Regions from separate parts of the Salipiger bruguierae genome, predicted to be linked through region 1. Evidence: riboswitches for the same ligand, from Rfam matches in the RefSeq annotation. Region 1 holds a riboswitch; each other region holds the start of a gene.
What was found. Region 1 has a riboswitch for cobalamin ahead of PVT71_RS21375 (TonB-dependent receptor). Riboswitches for the same ligand answer to the same signal wherever they lie in the genome.
Positions count from the first base shown of each region.

Region 2: it holds a riboswitch for cobalamin, as region 1 does, so the genes downstream of both, nrdH (glutaredoxin-like protein NrdH) here and PVT71_RS21375 (TonB-dependent receptor) in region 1, are expected to answer to the same signal.
Region 3: it holds a riboswitch for cobalamin, as region 1 does, so the genes downstream of both, PVT71_RS20835 (energy-coupling factor ABC transporter permease) here and PVT71_RS21375 (TonB-dependent receptor) in region 1, are expected to answer to the same signal.

Region 1 covers NZ_CP123385.1:1,501,115-1,506,162, forward strand. The annotation lists gene PVT71_RS21365 (iron ABC transporter permease) at 1-455, opposite strand, end outside; gene PVT71_RS21370 (ABC transporter substrate-binding protein) at 452-1,285, opposite strand; gene PVT71_RS21375 (TonB-dependent receptor) at 1,285-3,123, opposite strand; cobalamin riboswitch at 3,233-3,436, opposite strand; gene PVT71_RS21380 (FtsX-like permease family protein) at 3,516-4,871, opposite strand; gene PVT71_RS21385 (ATP-binding cassette domain-containing protein) at 4,862-5,048, opposite strand, start outside.
Region 2 covers NZ_CP123385.1:26,447-31,494, reverse strand. The annotation lists gene katG (catalase/peroxidase HPI) at 1-178, opposite strand, end outside; gene PVT71_RS14390 (alkaline phosphatase D family protein) at 404-1,810, opposite strand; gene PVT71_RS14385 (asparaginase) at 1,902-2,894, opposite strand; cobalamin riboswitch at 3,366-3,567, shown strand; gene nrdH (glutaredoxin-like protein NrdH) at 3,660-3,881, shown strand; gene nrdI (class Ib ribonucleoside-diphosphate reductase assembly flavoprotein NrdI) at 3,899-4,312, shown strand; gene nrdE (class 1b ribonucleoside-diphosphate reductase subunit alpha) at 4,297-5,048, shown strand, end outside.
Region 3 covers NZ_CP123385.1:1,389,188-1,394,235, reverse strand. The annotation lists gene cobM (precorrin-4 C(11)-methyltransferase) at 1-544, shown strand, start outside; gene PVT71_RS20840 (cobyrinate a,c-diamide synthase) at 537-1,916, shown strand; cobalamin riboswitch at 1,914-2,093, shown strand; gene PVT71_RS20835 (energy-coupling factor ABC transporter permease) at 2,147-2,821, shown strand; gene cobF (precorrin-6A synthase (deacetylating)) at 2,889-3,635, shown strand; gene PVT71_RS20825 (HesA/MoeB/ThiF family protein) at 3,641-4,594, opposite strand; gene PVT71_RS20820 (thiamine phosphate synthase) at 4,591-5,048, opposite strand, start outside.

The DNA of each region.
Region 1 (5,048 bases):
GCGATGGCCGAAAGCGCCACCCCGGCAAGGATCAGCGTCAGCGTCTCGGCGCGCGGTCCGGCCAGCAGTACGAGGATCAGCACGGCGATCACCGCGCCCGCCAGCGCGCTCAGCGGCAGGGCAAGGGCAAAGGCGGTGGAAAGGCCGGTCTGGATCGCCAGCACCGCCCCCAGCGCCGCGCTGGCGCTGACGCCCAGCAGGCCGGGCTCGGCCAGAGGGTTGCGCAGGTAACCCTGCATCGCCGCCCCCGCCAGCCCCAGCGTGCCGCCGATCATCAGCGCCAAGAGCACGCGCGGCAGGCGGATCTCGCGCATCACCATGGGCAGCGGCCCGTCACCGCCGAGGATCAGCGCGCGCAGGCTTTCGGGCAGGGTCACGTCGGCCGGGCCGAGCGACAGCGAGAGGGCCGCAAGCACAGCCACCAGCGGCAGCAGGATCGCGAGGGGGCGGGTCATTCGATCTCCGTTTCGATGTGTTCGCGGAAGCCCGAGAGCGCCTCGATCGCGCCGAGCACGTGCGGCGTGCCGCAGATCCAGTCGCTGCCGGTGCTGGCATGGGTGGCATGGCTCGCCTGCAGGCGGCGGATCACCGGGTGCCTCAGGATTTCCTCTGAGCGCGAGGCGCCGGGATAGGGGCGGGCGGTGATCAGCGCCTCGGGCTCGGCCATGGCCAGCGCCTCGAGCGGCAGCTGCCCGCCGCCGCGATCCCCGGCGATGTTGGAAAAGCCCGCCGCCAGCAGGATGTCCCCGGCCAGCGTCTGGTTCCCGGTGGTGTAGCCGTTGGCGTAGTAGAGCGCCACCGAGGGGCGGCGGCGGACATCCTCGCGCAGGGCGGCGAGCCGGGTCTCGAACTCGGCAACCAGCGCCTCGGCGCGGGCCTGGCGCCCCATGGCGGCGCCGAGCGTGCGAAGGAGAGCGGGCACGTCGCCGAGCCCGTGGGCGGGCTCGAGGCGCAGCACCGGGGTGCCGAGCCGCTCGAGCATCTGCGCCGCCGCCTGCGCGGTATAGGCGCCGACCACCACGAGATCGGGCTGCATCAGCCAGACCTCCTCGGCCTGTCCGTGGTTCACCGGATAGGCCATCGCCTCCGCCGCCATGGCCGAGCTCATCGGGTCACGCGCAAGCGCCGAGACCGAGACGAGCTGGCCGGGGGCGGCGAGCAGCATGGCCAGCTGGTCGGTGCAGAGGTTCATCGACACGACGCGCGCCGGGGCCGCCTGCGCCGCGGCCGGGGCAAGGCCCGGGGCCGCGAGCAGGCAAAGGCCGATCAGCGCGCGCCGCAGCATCAGAAGCTCGCCCGGACGCCGAAATAGGCGGCGCGGTCCGAGGTGCCGTAGCCGGTCACCACCTGGTAGTCCTCGTCGAAGAGGTTCTCGACCCGCAGGTAGATCTCGGCGCTGTCGGTGAGAGCGTAGCGCAGGTTCACGTCGGCGACGGTGTAGTCGTCGAGCGCGTAGCTCGCGTCGCGCAGCCCCGAGACATGGCGCACGGTGAAGGCGCTGCGCAGCGCATCGGTGATCTCGGCATCCAGCGTCAGCGCGGTGTCGCGCAGCGGCACGCCGGCGATGCGCTCGCCCGAGGCGGCATCCTCGCTGTCGGTCCAGGTATAGGCCGCGGCAAGGTCGATCCGGTCGGTCAGCTGCGTGCCGGCCTTCAGCTCGAGCCCCTGCGTCCAGCTCGTGCCCTCGCTCTGGACGTAGACATAGGCGGGCGCCGGCGCGGTGATGAGGTCGGTGATCTCGGTCCGGAACAGCGTCGCGCTGGCAAAGCCGCCGGCAAAGCGCTGCTCGGCCCCGAGCTCGTAGCTGATCGAGGTCTCGGGCGTCAGGTCGCGGTTGCCGGACCAGCCGTCGTAGCGCTCGTAGAGCGACGGCGTGCGGAAGCCGGTGCCGACGCTGGCGCGCAGCGTGAGGTCGGGGCTTGGCAGGTAGGCCAGCGAGACGCGGCCCGTGGTCTTGCCGCCGTAATCCGAATGGTCGTCGTGGCGCAGCACGGTCACCAGCTCGACCGCCTCCGACAGGTGCCAGTCGGCCTGCGCCCAGAGGCCCAGCGTGTCCTGCTCGCCATCGGTGCCGCCCGCATCGAAGTTCTCGCGCGTGGCGTCGGCGCCGAAGGTCAGCGTCGCGGCGGATAGCTCGGCCTGCCCCTCGTAGGCCAGCCCGCGCCGCTCGCCCTCGTAGGGGTACTCGAACGGCCCCCACGCCGTCGTGCCCGACAGCTTGCGGTCGATGTCGTAATACTGCGCCGAGATCTCGTGGCTCACCGTGCCGGTCGCAAAGCGGACGAAGGCACGCAGCCCGTGCTCCTCGCTTTCCGACAGGTCGTCGGTGGTGCCGTCGACCGGGCCGAACTCGTCGTACTCGCTGTCGCGCTTCTGCCAGAAGGCCGCGCCGCCGACGGTCACGGTGTCGGTCAGCGCGTAATCGCCCGAGAAGCTGAGCCGCGTGGCCTCGTGCCCGTCCTCTTCCTTGTTGCCGTCATCCTCGTCGGCGGCCGAGAAACCGTCGGTGGTGATCCGGCTCAGGGTCGTGGCAAAGATGCCGCGGGTCCCGAGGTAGCTGAGGTTGTAGCTCAGCTTGGCGGTGTTGTAGCTGCCGTATTCGGCGGCGACGCTCTGGCTCAGCCCGTCCTCGGTGGCGCGGTTGGTGGTGATGTTGATCACCCCGCCGATCGCCTCCGAGCCGTAGAGCGCCGATTGCGAGCCCTTCAGCACCTCGATGCGGCTGACGTCGGCGGTGGTCAGCGTGCCGAAATCATACTGGATCTGCGGCCCCGAGGTGTCGGTCACGTCGATGCCGTCGACGTAGACGCCGACATACTTGCCCGGAAGGCCGCGGATGAACACCGTCGAGGTGCCGCCGATGCCGCCGTTGCTCGAGACGCTGACGCCGGGCAGGCGGGCGAGGTAGTCGGCCAGCAGCGTCTCGCCGGTGCTGTCGAGGTCTTCCTTGGTGACCACCTCGACCGTAACGCCGCTGCGCGCAATCTCGGTGCTCTCGCCGCGGTTGGCGCTGAGGGTGAGCGTGCCGAGATCGTAGCCCTCCTGCGCGAAGGCCGCGCCCGAGAGGCTGACTGCCGTAAGGGCAGTCGCGGTCCGCAGGCCGGAAAGATATGGGTGCTTCATCGTCCCTTCTCCGTTTTTTCTGTCGTCGGAAGGGAGTCCCCCACCGCAGACGGTTAGCGTGATGCCACCTCTACGGAAGGTCCGTCGCCCTCGGCGCTCCCCGCGCCGGGACTGGGTGATCGGCCTCGGCAGGTCTCCTGACTCGCGGGTCCTCGCTTGGCCGGGTCTTCCCGCCCCGAAAGGCAGTGACATGGTCCGGCGTCGCTCTCCGCCTACAGTTGCGGGGGCAGTCGCGGAATTGGGCCGGGGCCCGCACCGCATTCCCTATTCACCGGGCGGCAGGCCGCCCGGAACCGAAGCAGCCACGGCATAGCCGCTCGCCGCGGCACGCGCAACAATCAGAAGCGGACAGGAGAGGGCGGGCGCGCGGGCTCAACCGGCGGGGGCGCGGGTCAGCTGCGCAGCCCGTCCACCACCGGCTGGCGCAGCACCAGCGCGGCGGGCAGCAGCGAGAGCAGCATGGCGGACGAGACGAAGCCCGCGAGCACCTGCATCTCGGCCCAGCCGAGCGGCGCCGAGAGGGCGATGCCGGTGCGCGCGCTGACCAGCTGCGAGAGCAGCATCGCCGCGCCCCAGCCGGTCAGAACGCCCAGCAGCGCCCCGGCCAGCAGCAGCGCCGCGCAGAGCGCCCAGACCGTGGCGAAGACGAAGCGCCGCGGCGCGCCGAGCGCGCGCAACAGCGCGATCTGCCGCCGGAAGAGCCGGGTGAGGATGAAGAGCGCCATCAGCACGCTCGCCGCCACCAGCCCCTGCGTGACCAGCGCCATCAGCGACATCGCCTGCCGCACGTCGCCCATCACCCGGTAGAGCCCCGAGAGCACTGCGCCGGGGAAGAAGGCCATGGTCTCGCCGTCGCGGGTGAACTCCGAGCGCAGCGCGTAATTGGCCCAGAGCTCGGTCGCGCGCACCACCACGGCGGGGGTGCCGGGGAAATACCCGGGATCGAAAGGCGGACCGATCTGCGCCGCGCGCTCCGGGGCGTGGCCATTGGCAAGGCCATGGATCTCCCAGACGTATTCCACCGGGATCAGGATCGCGCGGTCCCAGGGCGTGCCGGTGGCCGCCATGCGCCCGACGACGGTGATGCCGTCGCCGTGGTCATGGTCTCCCCCGTGCTCCTCTTCGTCCCCATGCCCGCCGTGCGCCTCGGGGTCGGCGGCATCGCCGACGCCATGCGCCGGGGTGAACGCCGCGCCGATCTCCAGCGGCACCAGCGCGCCCACCACCGCCTCGGCGTGGTCCTCCCAGAGCCGCCCGTCGATCCGGCCCTCCGAGAGGTGGCGCAGGAACTCCGCCGTGGTGCCGACCACCGGCGCCGCGCCGTAGCTGTCGCCGAAGGCCAGCGGCGCGGCGATCGACACCTGCTCATGCGCGGCGATCGCGGCATAGGCCTCGCCCGGCACCAGCCCCATGTCCGAGGGCTGCAGGAAGACCGAGGCGAAGAGCGCGGTCAGCTCGCTGCCGGGTGCCGCGACGACGAGATCGAACTTGTCCGCCGCCTGCGCCGTGCCGTGACGCAGCCCGCGCTCCTGCGCGAGCAGCCCGATGCCCATGCCGGTCGAGATGGCGATCAGCAGCACGAAAAGCGCGGCGCTCCAGCGGAAGCGCCCGAGAAAGCCGCGCAGCAGCGGCCAGGGCGCATAGCCGCGCAGCACCACGAGCCCGGTCAGCACCGCGGGCATGAGCAGCAGGCCAAGCAATGCAAGGTCCTGCGCCAGCGGCGGCAGGCTGTCCCAGATCAGGCGCATGTGGCCCCCTCGTCGGCAACGACCTGCCCGCCGGAGATCGTCAGCACCCGGTCCATGCGCTCGAGCAGCGCGGCGTCGTGGCTCACCGCGACGAGCGTGGTGCCCTGCGTGCGGACCAGCGTGACGAGATCATCCACCAGCCTGTCGGCATTGGCGCGGTCGAGGCTGGCGGTGGGC
Region 2 (5,048 bases), 280 kb from region 1:
TCAGCTCCTCGCGGTAATCGAAGTCCGGCCCCATCGGGTTGGTCTTGAGATCGTGCTGGCTCAGGATGTCGAGGTTCAGGCTCTTCGGCCACCAGCTGGTTACCGAATGGCCGCTCTCGGTCAGGCCGCCGTGCATCACCGGGCACTTGCCGCCGGGATTGACGTCGTTTCCGTCCATTTCAATTCTCCCATAGGATGGTCATCCTTGCGCGGGACGAAGGCAGGCGCCGGCATGGCCCCCTCGGGGGCGGTCCAGCCCGACGCCGTGGTCCCTCCTGCGCGGACAGTCTAGCCAGACGGGAGGGGCGGGTCAGGTGATTCGTACCCGCTGACGTTGCGCATGCGGCGGTCTGTCGCCTTTCTGAATATATGTTGGAAATGCAGCATATTTGTCACGGATGCGTCACAGCGCCATGGGCGGCGTCGCGCCGCTTTCCTCAAGTTCCCAGACCGCGCGCCATTGCCCGGCACGGCGCTCGAGCCGCAGGTAGTTGCGCTCGGCCACGTAGCGCGGCCCATGCCCCGGCAGCGGCCGGATCCGGATCGGGTGGCCCGGCAGCGGCGCCTCGCCCAGCCCGGCCAGCGCGCCGAGGCAGCGCGCGTAACCCTTGGGCGGGGCGCGGTGCGAGATGCCCGAGGCGACGAGCTGGTGGATAGCTTCCGCGCCGCCGCCCATCTCGGCCCGGGTGGCAAGGTGGATCTCGCCCGACAGGACCGTCACCGGCCCTGCCCCGCGCATCCGCAGCACCTCGGCGAGCATCCGGCGCCATTCCTCGCGGTGGGCGTGGCTCTGCCACTGGTCGCGCAGGTCATCCTCGTATTTCTGCATCCTCGGGATCGCCATCATCAGGCTCTCGACCAGCGACAGGCGCGGGCCGAGCAGCGGCACCGAGGAGACGAGGAAGGTATGCGCGCCGCCCCTCGTGGTCTCGACGGCCCGCCAGCCCGCCGGGCCCATCACCTGCCGCCGCCCGCGCTCCGAGCGCAGGTCGGGGCCGAAGAGCGTGAGCCCCGGCAGCTCGTGCCGCCAGGAAAGGCTGCGCCCCGCGGGGTCGAGGAAGAGCTCCGGCACGTCCGCCTCGGTGGCCCCGTGCTGGAACAGCAGGTAGGTCTCGCGCGCGACGCGGAAGAGCAGCTGGCCGATCGCCGAGGCGGTGGCCTCGCGGCGCAGCGAGCCCCAGCCGTCGCAGATGTCGTGATCGTCCCAGACGCAGAGCGCGGGCACCTCGGCCGAGATCTCGGCAAAGCCGGGCGCGGCGAAGGTGCGCAGGTAGCGCTCGAAGAAGCGGGCGCGCAGGTGGGTTTCCAGATCGGCGAGCTGCGCGGGCGTCGCCTCGGGCAGGCTCACGGGCCAGTCCTCGGTGAGCGGGTGGCCGTCCGTCGCCTCGTCGGCGTAGATCTGGTCGCCGCCCATCAGCATCAGGGCAAAGGGCCAGCTGCGGTGCTGGCCAAGCAGGCGCTGCCACATGGCGTTGCGCTCGGCGGCGTCGCGGCCGAGATCTCCATGTTCCTCGCCGTTGCAGGAGACGAAGGCGATACGCATGTCGCCCGAAAGATCGGCGACCACCCGGTGCAGGGTGCCCTCGAAGCTGTAGACCGGCGCGGCTTGCGGCAGGGTCAGATCGTAGCGCCAGACCTGCCGCCCGGCGCAGCCCGCCAGCAGGCGCGGGGCGACCGGCGTGCCTGCGACCTCCATCTCGCCCGGCGTCTCGCCCTCGGGCCGGGCAACCAGCGCGGCGACCCGCAGGGCCCCTTCCCCGGCGGCGCGGAAATAGAGGATCGGACCGATGCGATCGGGGATGGGGGTCATGGGCTGTCCTGCTCTGCCTGCGTTCCGGTCAAGATAGGCAGGCGCGGCGGAAATGCCCGTGCCGCCCCGGAAGAAACCCCGGGGCGCGCGATCAGACCTTCGTGACCGCCTCGGCGATCAGCGCCAGCCGCTCCGGCCCAGCGGGCAGCGTCGGCAGCAGCGCCGCCAGCAGCAACCGCGCCTTGGCCGCGCTCAGATCCCCGGCAAGGATGGCGCCTGCCTCGACCAGGGTGACGGCGCCGCCGTCCGAGCCGTAGATGGCGCGGGTCCGCCCCTCGGTGCAGCGGGTGGCGAGGATCACCGGGATGCCCGCCGCGACCAGCTTGCGGATCGCCTCGGCGTAGCCCTTGGGCGCGTTGCCCCGGCCGAAAGCCTCGATCACCACGCCCGAGACGCCGCTCGACGCGCACCACTCGAGGTAGCGCGGCGTGCTGCCGAGCCCCGCCGCCACGAGCTCCACCTCGGGGTCGAGCAACGGCGCGTCGAGCACGAGGCGCGGGCGCGCCGGGCGGGTGTAGAGATGCACCTCGTCCTCGTCGACCTCGCCGAGCTTGCCGTGGCCGTTCGAGCGGAAGGTGTCGACGCGCGAGGCGTGGACCTTGCTGACATGGCGCGCGCCGTGGATCTCGCCCTCGAAGAGGATCACCGCGCCGACGCCGGTCAGGTCCGGGATCGCGGCGGCGAGGATCGCGTCGCGCATGTTGCGCGGCCCGTCGGTGTCGGGCTGGCCGGCGTGGCGCTGCGCGCCGGTGAAGACCACGGGCTTGTCCGAGCGGACCAGCAGCCGGGCGAGGAAGGCGCTCTCCTCCATGGTATCGGTACCATGGGTGACGACCACCCCGTCCACCCCCGGCTCGGACAGCCGCGCGTCGATGTGGCGGCAGACGCCGTGCACCGCCTCCAGCGTCAGCGCGTTGCTGCCTGCGACGGTGAAATTGTCGACCTCGACGGTGATCCCCGGCAGCGGCGCGTGCAGGCTCTGCAGCAGCGCGTCGCCGCTCAGCCCGGCGCTGACCGGCCCGCCCTCGGTGGCGGCGAAGGAAGCGATGGTGCCGCCGGTGGCGACGAGGACGATATGCGGCATGGGGATATCCTGCTGGAACGGCGGAGCCTTTTGCGCCTGCATAGGCAGCGCGGCGGGCGAAGGCCAGATGGCGGGCGCGAAAACCGCGCACAGAGGCGGCCGGATCGACGGATGCCGAAAAATTCGTCGCCGGAAAAGTCGTCGCAGGAGGGGGAGGTGCGGCGACCCCAAGGGAGGAGGAGAAGGGTCGCCGCAGATTTCCGGGGTTGAGGGAGGAGGAGAAAGACCCCGGGAAATCGTTTGACGCGTTGCCGCGTCGACAGGGGGATATCTACGCGCCGCCCCCGCCCCGGACAACGCACAATCCTGCAGAGCCGTCTTGTCCTCATTGCATGGCCGGGCGGAAGGCCCTTTCCACACGGGCTCCGGGCGGGCTCCACCGTGGCACACATGCTGCAGTTGCGGGCAGCTCGATTTATTTGAGCCCGCCCTCGCACAACAGCATATTGACGCAATTGGGCTGCGGTGTTCTAGATATAGTTGCTTTTCGGTTCATCGAGTCGGGCGACGGCCCGGCGCGGCGCTAAGAGGGAAACCGGTGGAAACCCGGTGCTGCCCCCGCAACTGTAAGCGGCGAGTGAAGGCCCCGAGAGCCACTGGGACACCCCGGGAAGGCGCGGCCGGAACCACGACCCGCCAAGCCAGGAGACCTGCCGAAGGCCCGACTGAATGACCACGAACGGAGGGTTCGGGGCGTGCGAAAACGCGGCGGGCAGGCCCCGCCCGGTGACGCGTCGCCGCCTTCCAAGCTGAGGACGCAAGAGCATGATCACCGTCTACTCGAAACCCGCCTGCGTGCAGTGCACCGCCACCACCCGCGCGCTCGACGCCAAGGGGCTGGACTACAACGTGATCGACCTCACCGAGGACGACGCGGCGATGTCGCTGGTCACCGAACTCGGCTACCGCCAGGCGCCCGTCGTGACCTTCGGCGACGATCACTGGTCGGGCTTCCGCCCGGATCTGATCGCGCGCCTCGCGAACTGAGCACGGCGGGACCGGGCATGTCGGGGCTCGTCTACTTCTCCTCTGCCAGCGGCAACACCGCGCGCTTCGTCGCCAGCCTCGGCCGGGCGGGGGCGCGCATCCCGGTGTCGCCCAAGGAGATGACGCCCGAGACGCTCGATCCCTTCGTGCTGATCTGCCCGACCTACGCCGATGGCGAGGGGCGCGGCGCGGTGCCGAAACAGGTGATCCGCTTTCTCAACGACCCGGCCCGCCGCGCGCTGCTGCGCGGCGTGATTGCCGGCGGCAACCGCAATTTCGGCGAGACCTTCGCGCTCGCCGGCCGTGTCATTGCGCAAAAATGCAACGTCCCCCTGCTCTATTCCTTCGAGCTGGCGGGAACGACCAAGGATTTCGCCCGCGTCAACGACGGGCTCGACGCTTTCTGGGGGACCCCATGCTTGACCGCCTGAACGAGACGCTGGACTACCACGCGCTCAACGCCATGCTGAACCTCTACGACGCGGACGGCAACATCCGCTTCGAGGCCGACCGCATGGCGGCACGGCAGTACTTCCTGCAGCACGTGAACCAGAACACCGTGTTCTTCCACTCGCTGACGGAAAAGCTCGGCTACCTCGTCGAGGAAGGCTATTACGAGGCGGAGGTGCTCGAGCAGTACGCGCCCGCCTTCCTGCAGAAGATCTGGGACGCGGCCTTTGCCAAGAAGTTCCGCTTCCCGACCTTCCTCGGCGCGTTCAAGTACTACACCTCCTACACGCTGAAGACCCGCGACGGGAAACGCTTCCTCGAGCGCTACGAGGACCGCGTGGTGATGGTCGCGCTCGCGCTGGCGCGCGGCGACGAGGCGCTGGCCATGTCCTTCATGGAAGAGATGCTCTCGGGCCGGTTCCAGCCCGCCACGCCGACCTTCCTCAACGCAGGCAAGAAGAGCCGGGGCGAGCTGATCTCCTGCTTCCTGCTGCGCATCGAGGACAACATGGAAAGCATCGGGCGGGCGATCAACTCGTCGCTGCAGCTCTCGAAGCGCGGCGGCGGCGTCGCCCTGATGCTGACCAACATCCGCGAGGCCGGCGCGCCGATCAAGGGCATCGAGAACCAGTCCTCGGGCGTGATCCCGGTGATGAAGCTGCTCGAGGACAGCTTCTCCTACGCCAACCAGCTCGGTGCCCGCCAGGGCGCGGGCGC
Region 3 (5,048 bases), 110 kb from region 1:
GATGCGCCGGCTGAAGGCGCTCGGCATCCCGGTCTCGGTCACCCCCGGCGTGCCCGCCTTCGCCGCCGCCGCCGCCGCGCTCGGCGCCGAGCTGACCCTGCCGGGCCTTGCGCAATCGGTGGTGCTGACCCGCACGGCGGGCCGCGCCAGCGCGATGCCCCGGGGCGAGACGCTGGCCAATTTCGCCGCGACCGGGGCGACGCTGGCCCTGCACCTGTCGATCCAGAACATCGCGCGGGTGGCGGCCGAGCTGACCCCCGCCTACGGATCACACTGCCCGGTCGCGGTGGTCTACCGCGCCAGCTGGCCCGACGAGGTGATCCTGCGCGGCACGCTGTCGGACATCGAGGGCAAGGTGGGCGCGGGCATCACCCGCACCGCGCTGATCCTCGTCGGCCCGGCGCTGGCGGGCGAGGGGTTCGACGAGAGCTGCCTCTACGCGCCGGACTACGACCGCCGCTACCGCCCGCAGAACGCCGAGAGCCCGTGGAGCGGCTGGACGCCGGAGACCGAGGTGCAGAAAGCGGTGCAGGACAATGGCTGAGGTTCCCGGCCTGCTGGTCTCGGCGCCCTCCTCGGGCACCGGCAAGACGACGGTGATGCTGGGCCTCTTGCGGGCGCTGGCCGAGGACGGGCTCGCGATGCAGCCCTTCAAGTCCGGCCCCGACTACATCGACCCGGCCTTCCACCACGCGGCCTGCGGGCGGCCGAGCTTCAACCTCGATGGCTGGGCCATGGGGCCCGGGCTCTGGCAGGCGATCGCCGGACAGGCGGCGGGGGCGGACATCTGCCTCGCCGAGGGCTCGATGGGGCTCTACGACGGGGTCGCGACGCGCGGCCAGCAGGGCTTCGGCAGCAGCGCCGAGACGGCGCGGGCCATGGGCTGGCCGGTGGTGCTGGTGCTCGACGTGGGCGGGCAGGCGCAATCCGCCGCCGCTACGGCGCTGGGGTTCCGCCGGTACATGCCCGACCTGCCCTTCGCCGGGGTGATCCTCAACCGCGTCGCCTCGCCCCGGCACGAGCGGCTCACCCGGCTGGGCATGGAGCGCGCCGGGCTGCCGGTGCTGGGCGTGCTGCCCCGGCGGGGCGACCTGACCCTGCCCGAGCGCCACCTCGGCCTCATCCAGGCGGCCGAGCACCCGGACCTCGAGGCGGCCATCGCGGGCTATGCCGACTTCCTGCGCGCCCATGTCGACCTCGGCACGATCCGCGCCGCCGCCGCGGGCAAGCCCCTGCCGCAGGACCCGCCACCGCTGCCCCGCCCCCCGGCGCAGCGCATCGCGCTCGCGCGGGACGCGGCCTTCTCCTTCACCTACCCGCACCTGCTCGAGGGCTGGCGCGCGGCGGGGGCCGAGATCCTGCCCTTCTCGCCGTTGGCCGACGAGGCGCCGGCGGCGGAGGCCGACCTCGTCTGGCTGCCAGGCGGCTATCCCGAGTTGCACGCCGGGCGGCTCGCGGAGGCCGAGGGTTTCCGCACCGGGCTGCGCCACCATGCGCAGACGAAGCCCGTGCATGGCGAGTGCGGCGGCTACATGGCGCTGGGAGAGGCGCTGATCGACAAGGATGGCACGCGGCACCGGATGGCCGGGCTGCTCGGGCTGGTGACCAGCTACGCGGCGCGGAAGTTCCACCTCGGCTACCGCCGGGCGGTGCTCTGCGCGCCGATGGCCGGCTTTGACGCGGGGACGGCGCTGCGCGGGCACGAGTTCCACTATTCCACCATTCTCGAGCAGCCCGACGCGCCGCTCGCCGCCGTTTCCGACGCCGATGGCGCGGCGGTGGCCGAGACCGGCTCGCGCCGGGGCCGCGTCACGGGGACCTTCTTTCACCTCATCGCGGCGGAGGAGGCCCCTGCCTCCGGACCCCGCCGAGACTGCCCGACAGAGGAGGACCGCAGCCCCGCAGAGACCCGCTGAGCCAAGACCCCGCATGGTGTCCCGCAAGGGGCGCAAGGGAACCGGGTGAGAGGCCCGGGCTGCCCCCGCAACTGTAGGCGGAGAGTGCCGAGGAAGACCCACTGGCAGACCTGCCGGGAAGGACCGAGGCGCCGCGACCCGCGAGCCAGGAGACCTACCATGCGACCGCCTTTCCCGCCCCCAGGGGCCACCCGCTGCCGGAGGGGCAGCACATTGAAAAAGGAACGCACATGCATATCGAACCCGGCGTCGTCGACGGCGCCAAGATGGCCCTCGCCGCCGTCACCGCGGCAGGCGCCGCGGGCTTCACCGCCCGGCAGGCCGCGCGTGACATCGCGCGCACCGACCTGATCTTCTTCACCGCCCGCAGCCTGATCGCGGCGATCGGCACCTTCGTCTTCTTCGAGGTCCTGCCGCATTTCCCTGTCGGCGTCTCGGAGGTGCATTTCATCCTCGGCTCGACGCTCTTCCTGCTGCTCGGCGTCGCGCCCGCGGCGCTGGGTCTGGCGCTTGGCCTGCTGGTGCAGGGGCTCTTCTTCGCGCCCACCGACCTGCCGATGTATTTCGTCAACGTCACGACGCTGCTGGTGCCGCTCTTTGCCACCTCGGCGCTGGCGCGCCGGGTGGTGCCCGAGGGCACGGCCTATGTCGATCTGAGCTACGCCGACGTGCTGAAGCTCTCGGGCGCCTTCCAGGCGGGTGTCGTGGCCTGGGTCGCCTTCTGGGTTTTCTACGGCCAGGGCGTCTCGGCCGCGACCTTGCAGTCGGTGGTGACCTTCGGCGGGGCCTACATGCTGGTTCTGCTGATCGAGCCGCTGGCCGATCTCGCGGCGCTCGCCGCGGCGAAATCGCTGCGCAACACCGGGTTCGGCCGGGTCTTCGCGCCGCGGCTCTACGCGGCCTGAGAAGCGCATGAGCACGGGTCCGGGCCCTGCGAGGGGTCCGGACCGCACCCAAGGGAAAGAACCAATCATGATCCGCGATCTCTGGCTCGTCGGCATCGGCACCGGCAGCCCCGGCCACGTGACGCTGGGCGGGATGCAGGCGCTGCGCGATGCGGCTGTGGTGCTGCTGCCGCGCAAGGGCGAGGACAAGGAGGAGCTTCTGGCGCTGCGCCGGGCGATCCTCGATGCCTCGGGCACGCAGGCCGAGATCCGCGTCTTTGACTACCCCGAGCGCGACCCCGACCTGCCCTATGCCGCCCGCGTCGAGGCCTGGCATGACGAGATCGGCCGGCGCTGGTGCGCCGCGCTCGAGCCCGCGCCGGAGGGGCCGGTGGCGCTGCTGGTCTGGGGCGACCCGTCGCTCTACGACAGCACCATCCGCATCGCCGGACGGCTCGAGCCGCGCCCGGCGCTGCGGGTGATCCCCGGCATCACCGCGATCCAGGCGCTGACCGCCGCCCATGCCATCCCGCTGAACGAGGTGAACGGCGCGGTGCGGATCACCACAGGGCGGCGGCTGCGCGACGAGGGCTGGCCCGAAGGCGAGGAGACGCTGGTCGTCATGCTCGACGGCAACTGCAGCTTCCGCGCGCTCGATCCCGAGGGGCTGCGCATCTGGTGGGGCGCCTATCTCGGCAGCCCGGCGCAGCTTCTCTGCGCGGGTCCGCTCGCGGAGGTCGGGGCCGAGATTGCCGCGCGCCGCGCCGAGGCGCGCGCGCGGCACGGCTGGATCATGGACACCTATCTGCTGCGCCGGGACGGCTCCGGCGCCTAGCGCCCTCACCCCGTCGCCAGCACCGCCACCTCGCGCCCCCCCGCCGCGACGACGGCGCGCGCGGCGCGCCAGGCCCTGAGGCCGGTGGCGCAGGCAAAGACGGTCCGCCCGCCGCCCTCTCCGGGCTGCACCGGCGCGCCCCCTCGCTCGGCCCAGGGCACGGGCAGGTCCGGCGCCTCGTCCGGCCCGCGCAGCTCGATCACCCGGTCGGCGCGGGTGATCTCTCCGAGGCCGACAATCCGCGGCAGCGCCGCCTCGGGCTCGGGCGCGGCGTCGAAGCGGAAGCCCGAGACGCGCCAGCTCGCGGCGTCGAGCGTCAGCATCTGCCCCAGCGGCGAGGGCGCCTGTCCCAGCAGCACCGCGAGCACCATCTGCGCCTGCAACGCGCCGAGGCTGGCGACCACCGGCCCCATCACCCCGGCGCTGGCGCAGCTCTGCATCTGCCCCGGCAGGTCGGGAAACACCGCGCGATAGCTCGGCGCGCCGCCGCAGAAGCCGCCGACATGGCCCGCCCTGCCGACCACCGAGGCGCTGACCAGCGGCACCCCCGCCGCAAGGCAGAGGTCCGAGAGGGCATAGGTCACGGCCACGCTGTCGGCGGCATCCACCACCACCTGCGCGCCGGCCATTTCCGCCCGAGCGAGCACCGGGTCGAGCCGCGCGACGAGCGCGGTGGCAACGCAATCGGGGTTGAGGGCGGCGAGGCGTTCGGCGGCGACCGCGGCCTTGGCACGGCCGATGTCCTCCATGCGGTAGAGCGTCTGGCGGTGCAGGTTGCTCTCCTCCACCGTGTCGGGATCGACGATCCGCAGCGCGCCGACCCCTGCCCCCGCCAGCAGCGGCAGCAGCGCCGAGCCAAGCCCCCCGGCCCCGACCACCAGCACCCGCGCCTCGGTCAGCCGCGCCTGTCCCTCCTCGCCCACGCCGGGCAGGCAGGTCTGCCGCGCGTAGCGGCTCATGCCGGCACCCGGCGCGTCGCGGCGATCCATTCGCGGCAGCGCGCCTCGGGGTCGGCGGCCTGCTGGATGTCGGTGACCACCGCGGCGCTGTCGGCGCCGGCGGCGAAGAGACCCGGCAGGCGCTCGGGGGTCAGCCCGCCGATGCCGACCAGCGGCAGGTCGCCCACCCGGCGCTTCCAGTCGCGCACCCGCGCAAGCCCCTGCGGCGCCCATGGCATCTGCTTGAGCAGCGTCGGGTAGACCGGCCCCAGCGCCACGTAGGCCGGATCCAGCGCCAGCGCGCGCTCGAGCTCGGCCTCGTCATGGGTCGAGAGCCCGACCCGCACCCCGGCCCGGCGCAGCGCAGGGAAATCGGCGCTTTCCATGTCCTCCTGCCCGAGGTGGACAGTGCGGCAGCGCAGGTCGAGCGCGAGGCGCCAGTGGTCGTTGACCACGAGCTCCGCGCCATGGACGG